Roseibium sp. Sym1: one gene and its partner. The protein of the gene in region 1 interacts with the protein of each later gene in a pairwise test. Links are inferred from orthologs where the notes say so. Each region holds a gene or a part of one and is shown in the gene's direction. Other genes may lie near its edges.

Region 1 (3,945 bases):
GTTTTCAATCAGGTCGAGCACGCGGGTCGGCCGGACCGTGTAACTGGCCGGCTGCGCCAGTGTGCCGTCCTCGTTCCTGTCCTGGACACGGATCGAGGCGCCGGCGACATTGCGCACGATTGAGCGGATCGCAGGGGTCAGAATACGGTTCTCGATTTCCTGCAGGCCGCCGACAGAGCCGACGACAACCGGCGCGTTGTCGGGATCGACCTGCACCAGGGCACGCAGTTCCAGCGGGATGTCCCAGCCCTCGACCTTGACATAAACCGCCCGGTCGGCGGCGTCGCCCGGGATCTGTTCCTGCACGGATCGCTCGGTCTGCTGGATGTTGCCCTGCTGGTCGACGGACAGGTCGATGATGCGCTTGGTGTAGCCGCCCTTGTATTCCCAGGTTTGTACCCGGGTATCGACCAGGGTCACCTCATAGGCCTGCCGGTTGAGGTAGTAGGCGCCCGGAAACAGCGGTTCCTTCCAGATGCCCACGCAGCCCCGCGGTACCAGGGGCACGGTCAGTGCCTCGCGGGACGCCGTGGACGCGGATACCTCCTCCTCGACGCAGTTGATGCCGGGCTGGCTGACATTGGACTTGACCACGCCGACATGGCCGGCCGGGATGATGGTGGCGTTGGTGTTCTCGTCGAGGCGGACATCGAACAGGTAGCGGTTGAGGCGGTACTGGCCCGGTTTCAGGACTGTTTCCTGCGGACCGCGGAGCCCGCCATTGGTCAGGAAGGTGGCCGCGTTCAGCATCTCGCCGACATTCTCGTCCGAAATGGCAGGCGCCATGAACATGCCCGATGGCATGGCGCTCCCGTCAAGCGCCGTCAGCTGGCCGTAATAGCCTTCCGGAATGGTGATGACGTCCCATTCCTCGAAATCGTAGAGCACGCGGACCAGCGGAATGAAGTGAAAGCCGGGGCCGAGGATCTGGGCCTGGGGGCCTTTTTCGCCGTCGAGCGCGATGATGCGGCCCTCGGGCAGTTCCTTGAAGGCGTAGATGCGCTTGAGGTGGCCGACCTGGTTGGCATCGACAAAGATGAAGGACGTGGACAGCAGCATGAAACCGCCGATCGCAATCAGGACAATCCCCATGATGCGGCTTGCGAACAGCCTGACAAGGCGATGACTGCCGGCGTGGGCCCCCGTTCGGCGCAGCATGATCGCCGCGCCCAGAAAAATCGCCAGAATTCCGATGACCACACCAAGCATTGCATGTCCTCCCGCGCGTGCCACGATCGAGCGTTATCTGATCGCCGAGCTGGCGGAGAGTCAAACGAAGCTTCTGTAAAAATGTCATGTTTTGACGCGCCGCCGCATGAAATTTGCTCGACGGCGCCTCATGTGAAGACTAGAACCGGCAAAAAGGCGTCCGGGAGGATACATGAAACCGACCAATCCGGTCTTTACCGGCATCGACACCACCGTGTTCGAGACCATGTCGCGCCTGGCCATGGCCCATGGAGCCGTGAACCTGGGGCAGGGGTTTCCGGATGTGGACGGGCCGGAAGACATCAGGCGCGTCGCAGCCGAGGCGCTGGTCGAGGGGCCGAACCAGTATCCGCCCATGCTGGGCCTTCCCGCCCTGCGCCAGGCGGTTGCCGACGCCAACAAGCGTTTTTACGGGCTGAACGTCGATCCGCAGAGCGAGGTCATGGTGACTTCGGGGGCGACGGAAGCGCTGGCGGATTGCCTTATCGCGCTGGTGTCTCCCGGGGATGAGGTGGTCCTGATCGAACCACTTTACGATTGTTACCTGCCGATAGTGAAACAGGCGGGTGGCATTCCGGTACGCGTGCGTGTGACACCGCCGGACTGGTCGATGAACGAGGATGCCCTCAGAGCGGCCTTCTCGGAGCGGACCAAGGCGATCCTGATCAACAATCCCATGAACCCGACCGCCAAGGTCTTTTCCGAACGTGAACTGCAGCTGATCGCCGATCTGTGCATCGAGCACGACGTCTATGCGATCTGTGACGAGGTTTACGAGCATCTGGTGTTCGACGGTGCACAGCACCGGCCGCTGATGACCTTCGACGGCATGCGCGAACGCGCGGTGCGGATCGGCTCGGCCGGCAAGACCTTTTCTCTGACCGGCTGGAAAGTGGGGTACGTCACCGGACCGGCCGGGCTGATGGATCCGATCTCCAAGGCGCATCAGTGGCTGACCTTCACCACGCCGCCCAATCTGCAAAAGGCGGTCGCCTACGGCCTTGGCAGGGACGACAGCTATTTCGCCGGTCTGACGCAGGACCTGATGTCCAAGCGCGACCGCATGGCCGCCGGTCTTGCCGGACTCGGGTTTTCGGTTCTGCCTTGCGCGGCGACCTATTTCCTGACCTGCGACATCGGCGGTCTCGGTCTCGGCCGGACGGATGTTGAGGCCTGCGAGACCCTGGTCACGCAGGCCGGTGTCGCTGCCGTTCCGGTGTCGGCCTTCTATGGTTCCGACGCGCCGACAGACTATATCCGTTTCTGTTTTTGCAAACAGGACACTGTCATTGACGAGGCGCTGACACGGCTTGCCGCTTTTCTGACTGCGGCGCGGGCCGAATCCGCCTAGCCTCGAATTCGAGCGACCCTATTGAAATGAGAAACTACATGGACAATCCCGCGCTGGTCGACGTCACCAGAGGCTCCGTGACCGAAAGCGTTCATCGCGGCAGTATTGCCATTGTCGATACGGCGGGCAAACCTGTCTGTGAAATCGGCAATGTCGAAGCGCGTGTGTTTCCGCGTTCCGCCATCAAGGCCCTGCAAGCCCTGCCGCTGGTGGAATCGGGGGCGGCCGATGCGCTGGACCTGTCCGATGCCGAACTGGCGCTGGCTTGCGCCTCGCACAGCGGCGAGGAGGTTCACGCAAATTCGGCGCGCGTCATGCTGATGAAGGCCGGACTGAGCGAGGACGACCTGGAATGCGGGCCGCAATGGCCGCAGCGCATGGAAGACGCGGCCAAGCTGATCCTGGCCGACGAGACACCCTGCGGGCTGCACAACAACTGTTCGGGCAAACATGCAGGGTTTCTCGGCCTTGCCAAGGTGATGGGAGTCGACACCAAGGGGTATGTCGACGCCGGTCATCCTGTGCAGCGGGAAATAAAGCTGGTGATGGAACAGTTGACCGGCGACACGCTGTCGGAGGACGTCTGCGGCACGGATGGTTGTTCCATTCCGACCTACGCGACACCATTGCAGAAATTCGCGCGGGCCTTTGCCGCGTTCGGAACGGGCGAGGGCCTGGAACCGCAGCGCGCCGACGCCGCACAGCGTCTCTACGACGCCTGCATCAACGAGCCTTACATGGTCGCCGGCGCCGACAGGTTCTGCACAAAGGTGATGGAAGGGTTCCGCGGGCGGGTCTTCGTCAAGACCGGGGCCGAGGGCGTGTTCTGCGGTTCGGTGCCCGAACTCGGTTTCGGTATCGCTCTCAAATGCGACGACGGCGCAACGCGCGCCGCCGAGGTGATGATGGCGACGGTGCTGGAAGCTCTTCTGGAGTTGAACGAAGACGAGGCCGCGCTTCTGGACGGGCTGGTCAATCCGCCGATCCTGACCCGGCGCGGGATCCAGGCCGGCCATATCCGGCCGAGACAGGACTTCCTGGCGGCGTTGAAGGCCGCGCTGCCGTAGGGCTGGTACAGAAGTGGCTCACCCAACGACGTCATCCTGGGGAGGACCTTCAGGTCCGTCTCGAAGGATCGGCCGCTTGTTCTGACTGTGCCGCCCATCCTTCGAGACGCCGCTGACGCGGCTGCTCAAGATGACGTCGTTGGGTGTGAATCGAGTTGGGTTAAAGATCCTTTTTCATCAATATCTTGTTGCCGGTTATTGAAGTTTCACTCCATCCAAGGTGACTGTAGAGCGTGACGTTTCCGGGCATGCCCACGTGGGTCGCAAGGTGAATTTCGGTAGCGCCGCCGTCCCGTGCTATGCGCTCCACATGCTCGA
Region 2 (4,070 bases), 200 kb from region 1 along the record:
AAGGGTCCGATCGCCCTGGCTGAGCGGGACCTGCTTTATACCGCGTTCTGGCTGATGATGATCGTCGCCATCCCGGCGATCCTCTTGACGCTGCTGTTTGCCTGGCGTTATCGCAGCCGGGAAAACGGGGCGGAGCACGCGCCCGACTGGGACGGATCCAATGCCATCGAGGCAGTGGTCTGGCTGGTTCCGGCCGCCATCGTGATCGCCATCGGCACGCTTGTCTGGGAATCAACGCATCGGCTCGATCCCTACAAGGCGCTTGCCGCCGACAAGCCGGAATTCAAGGTCCAGGCGGTCGCGCTCGACTGGAAATGGCTGTTTCTCTATCCCGAACTCGGCACAGCCAGCGTCAACGAACTGGCCTTTCCCGCCGACCGGCCGCTTTCCATCGAGATCACCTCCGACACCGTGATGAACTCCCTGATGATCCCGGCGCTTGGCGGACAGATCTATGCCATGGCCGGTATGCGCTCCGAACTCAACCTGATCGCGGATGAGCCGGGCGTCTTCATGGGCCGCAACACCATGTATTCCGGCGACGGTTTCTCCGACCAGCACTTCAAGGCCCACGCGTTGAACGAGACGGACTTCAAGGCCTGGCAGGACAAGGTCTCCGGAGCAGGCGCCACGCTCGACGCAGACGCCTATGCGGAGCTGCACAAGAAGAGCGTCGCCAATCCGGTGGGCTATTACACTTCGTTCGAGCCGGAGCTGTTCATGACCATCATGAAGAAATACGCGCCGGCACGCATGCCAAATCAACAAGAGACACCGCAGACAGGCGAGGGGGCTTCGTGATGCTGGGACGTCTGACCTTCGATGCCCTGCCGTTCTATTCCTGGGTCGCCATGGGCGGTGCGGGCGTTACGGTTGGCGGCGGCATCGCCGTCTTCCTGCTGATCACCTACTTGCGTGCCTGGAAGGTCCTGTGGACCGACTGGCTGACCAGCGTCGATCACAAGAAGATTGGCATCATGTATGTGGTCCTGGCGCTGGTGATGCTGGTGCGTGGCTTTGTCGATGCCATCATGATGCGCGCCCAGCAGGCCATTTCCCTCAACAGCGAGGGCTATCTGCCACCGGAGCATTTCGAGCAGATCTTCTCCTCCCACGGCACGATCATGATCTTCTTCGTGGCCATGCCCTTCCTGACCGGGCTCATCAACATCATCGTGCCGCAGCAGATCGGCGCGCGTGACGTCGCCTTTCCCTTCCTGAATTCCGTCAGCCTCTGGATGACCGCGGCCGGCGCCGGGCTGGTCCTGGTCTCGCTGGTGGTCGGCAAGTTCTCCCAGGCCGGCTGGACCGGCTATCCGCCCTATTCGGGCATCGAATACAGTCCGGGGGTCGGGGTCGACTACTGGCTGTGGGCACTGATCGTCTCGGGGGTCGGCTCGACCCTGTCCGGCATCAATTTCATCGTGACCATCGTCCGGAACCGCTGCCCGGGCATGACCTTCATGCGCATGCCATTGTTCACCTGGACGACACTGTGCATTTCCGTCCTGATCGCCTTCTCCTTTCCGGCCCTGACGGTGGTCGCCGCCGAGCTGACGCTGGACCGCACGCTCGGCTTCCATTTCTTCACCAATGGCGACGGCGGCAACATGATGATGTATGCCAACCTGCTTTGGATCTGGGGCCATCCGGAGGTCTATATCCTGATCCTGCCGGCCTTCGGCATCTTCTCGGAGGTGGTCGCGACCTTCTCGCGCAAGCGCCTGTTCGGCTACACTTCGCTGGTCTATGCCACTGCCTGCATTGCCATCCTGTCGTTCACGGTGTGGCTGCACCACTTCTTCACCATGGGCTCCTCGGCCAATGTGAACGCGGTCTTCGGCATCGCCACCATGATCATCGCCGTGCCGACGGGCGTGAAGATCTTCGACTGGCTGTTCACCATGTACAAGGGCCGGATCGAGTTCCACCCCTCGATGGTGTTCACCATCGGCTTCATGGTGACTTTCGTCATCGGCGGGGTGACCGGCGTCCTCCTGGCGCTGCCGCCGGCCGACTACCTGATGCACAATTCCACTTTCCTGGTGGCCCATTTCCACAACATGCTGATCCCCGGCGCCCTGTTCGGCTATTTCGCCGGGCTGAACTACTGGTTCCCGAAGGCTTTCGGCTTCAAGCTCGACGCCAAATGGGGCATCCGTTCGTTCTGGTTCTGGATCATCGGGTTCTACCTGGCGTTCATGCCGCTCTACGTGCTCGGCTTCATGGGCATGAGCCGGCGCATGGAACATTACGCCGATCCGAACTGGCAGCCTTATCTGGTTGTGGCCGCGCTCGGCGCCGTCTGCGTGCTGATCGGCATTGCCTGCATCGCCATCCAGCTCTGGGTTTCCGCGCGCAACTGGGGGTCCGCACGGGACATCACCGGCGATCCCTGGAACGGACGGACACTGGAATGGGCGACGTCCTCGCCGCCGGCGCCCTATAACTTCGCGGTGCTGCCGGAGGTGAAGGGGCTCGACGCGTTTCACGACATGAAGATCCTCGGCGAGGCCTACCAGCCGCAGACCTACGAAGACATCGTGATGCCGAAAAACACCTGGATCGGACCGGTGCTCGGCGGGTTGGCCTTCGTGCTCGGCTTTGCCTTCGTCTGGTACATCTGGTGGCTGGTGGCGCTTTCATTGGTGCTGTCGCTGATCTGTGTCGGAATCCGCGCCTCTGACGATGACACCGACTTCGTGCTGCCGGCGGCGGAAGTCGCCAGGATCGAGCGTGAACGACTGGCGCAGATCACGCCGGCGGATCTTCACGACATGCGCGATTTCGCGCCGCGTGGGGCCGCCTCGGGCGCGCCACTGCCCGGAACGGTTTGAGGAGGAGCGCCCAGATGTCCGACGCCACCATCCTCGAGGAAGAAGAAAAACACGCCCTGGAAAGCCGCGAATTCGGCTTCTGGGTCTATCTGATGACCGACGCGATCATCTTCGCGCTGCTGTTTGCCACCTATGTGGTCCTGTCGAAGAATTTTGCGTCGGGGCCGTCTTCCAGGGACCTGTTCGATCTGAGATTCACAGCCGGCGAAACCGCGCTGCTTCTCACCTCCAGCCTGACCTTCGGCTTTGCCTCGATCGCCCAGCGGGCGGGCCACAAGATGCGCGAGGTCCAGTGGCTGATCGTGACGCTGCTTCTGGGGCTCGGCTTTCTGGCGATGGAACTGATCGAGTTCCGGGGCATGATCGAAAAGGGCGCAGGGCCGGAGGTCAGCGGCTTCGCGTCGGCCTTCTTCACCCTGATCGGTACCCACGGTCTTCATGTGGCCTTCGGCTGTCTCGGCATTGTTGTGATGATCGGCCAGATCCTGGTGAAAGGCCTGACACAGCCGGTGCGCTCCAGGGTCTTCCGGCTGGGCCTCTTCTGGCATTTCCTCGACATCGTCTGGATCGGGATCTTCTCGGTCGTCTATCTGCCCGGCGTGATGTAGGAGCACGGAATGTACCGACTAGCAGACCGACCTGTTGCCCGTTACCTGATCGGCTTCGTGCTGGCAGTGATCCTGACCGCCATTCCCTTCGGCGTCGTCGGCGCCGGTTTGCTGACCGGCACGCAGGCCTATGTTGTGATCGCATCGGGCGCCATCTTGCAGGTTCTGGTGCATCTGGTGTTCTTCCTGCACCTCGACCTCAAGTCGACGCCCGCGGAGAACCTGTTCTTCCTGGCCTTTGCGGCAGTGCTGATCGTGATCATGGTCGGCGGCAGTCTCTGGATCATGACGGATCTGCATCAGCGGATGATGTGAGCAAGAGTCATGCGGGCGCGCCGGTGCGAAAAAGCCGGGCCCAAGCAACCGGGCCAGACAGCCGGGAGGAAGATCATGTACAGGATTTCACATGCCTTGGCCGGATTGGCCTGCGCAGCGCTTGTTTTGGTGGCGGCCCCCACCGCCGCCGGTGCCGAGTGTAGCAAGGATATCGACAAGGTGGAATACGCGGTTGATCACAGCGAGCGCGAGGGCATCGACATCACGGTCGCCGAGAAGATGCGCGCGCTTCTGCAGGAGGCCAACAAGGCCCGCAAGTCCGGTGACGAGAAAAAGTGCCAGGAACTGA

Evidence for each region. Proteins that work in one complex are often made in the same cells at the same time.
Region 2: the proteins of O6760_RS19505 (region 1) and cyoB interact in binary tests that used the Escherichia coli proteins (3 or more experiments, as listed by UniProt). The link is inferred for Roseibium sp. Sym1 from one-to-one orthologs.

Annotation. Positions count from the first base shown.
Region 1 is NZ_CP114786.1:4,293,270-4,297,214, forward strand. The notes cover bases 597-3,470. They hold O6760_RS19505 (aminotransferase), read left to right. Parts: upstream 597-1,381; coding sequence 1,382-2,560; downstream 2,561-3,470. Other genes in these bases: O6760_RS19500 (SPFH domain-containing protein), read right to left, coding at 597-1,209; O6760_RS19510 (asparaginase), read left to right, coding at 2,599-3,470. Also shown: more of O6760_RS19500, read right to left, coding at 1-596; more of O6760_RS19510, read left to right, coding at 3,471-3,627; O6760_RS19515 (GNAT family N-acetyltransferase), read right to left, coding at 3,788-3,945. UniProt on the Escherichia coli protein: Shows aminotransferase activity with methionine and histidine as substrates, and to a lesser extent also with phenylalanine.
Region 2 is NZ_CP114786.1:4,490,774-4,494,843, forward strand. Bases 320-3,318 are described here. They hold cyoB (cytochrome o ubiquinol oxidase subunit I), read left to right. Parts: upstream 320-800; coding sequence 801-2,837; downstream 2,838-3,318. Other genes in these bases: cyoA (ubiquinol oxidase subunit II), read left to right, coding at 320-801; cyoC (cytochrome o ubiquinol oxidase subunit III), read left to right, coding at 2,852-3,318. Outside these bases: more of cyoA, read left to right, coding at 1-319; more of cyoC, read left to right, coding at 3,319-3,445; cyoD (cytochrome o ubiquinol oxidase subunit IV), read left to right, coding at 3,455-3,760; O6760_RS20470 (hypothetical protein), read left to right, coding at 3,836-4,070. UniProt on the Escherichia coli protein: Cytochrome bo(3) ubiquinol oxidase is the terminal enzyme in the aerobic respiratory chain of E.coli that predominates when cells are grown at high aeration.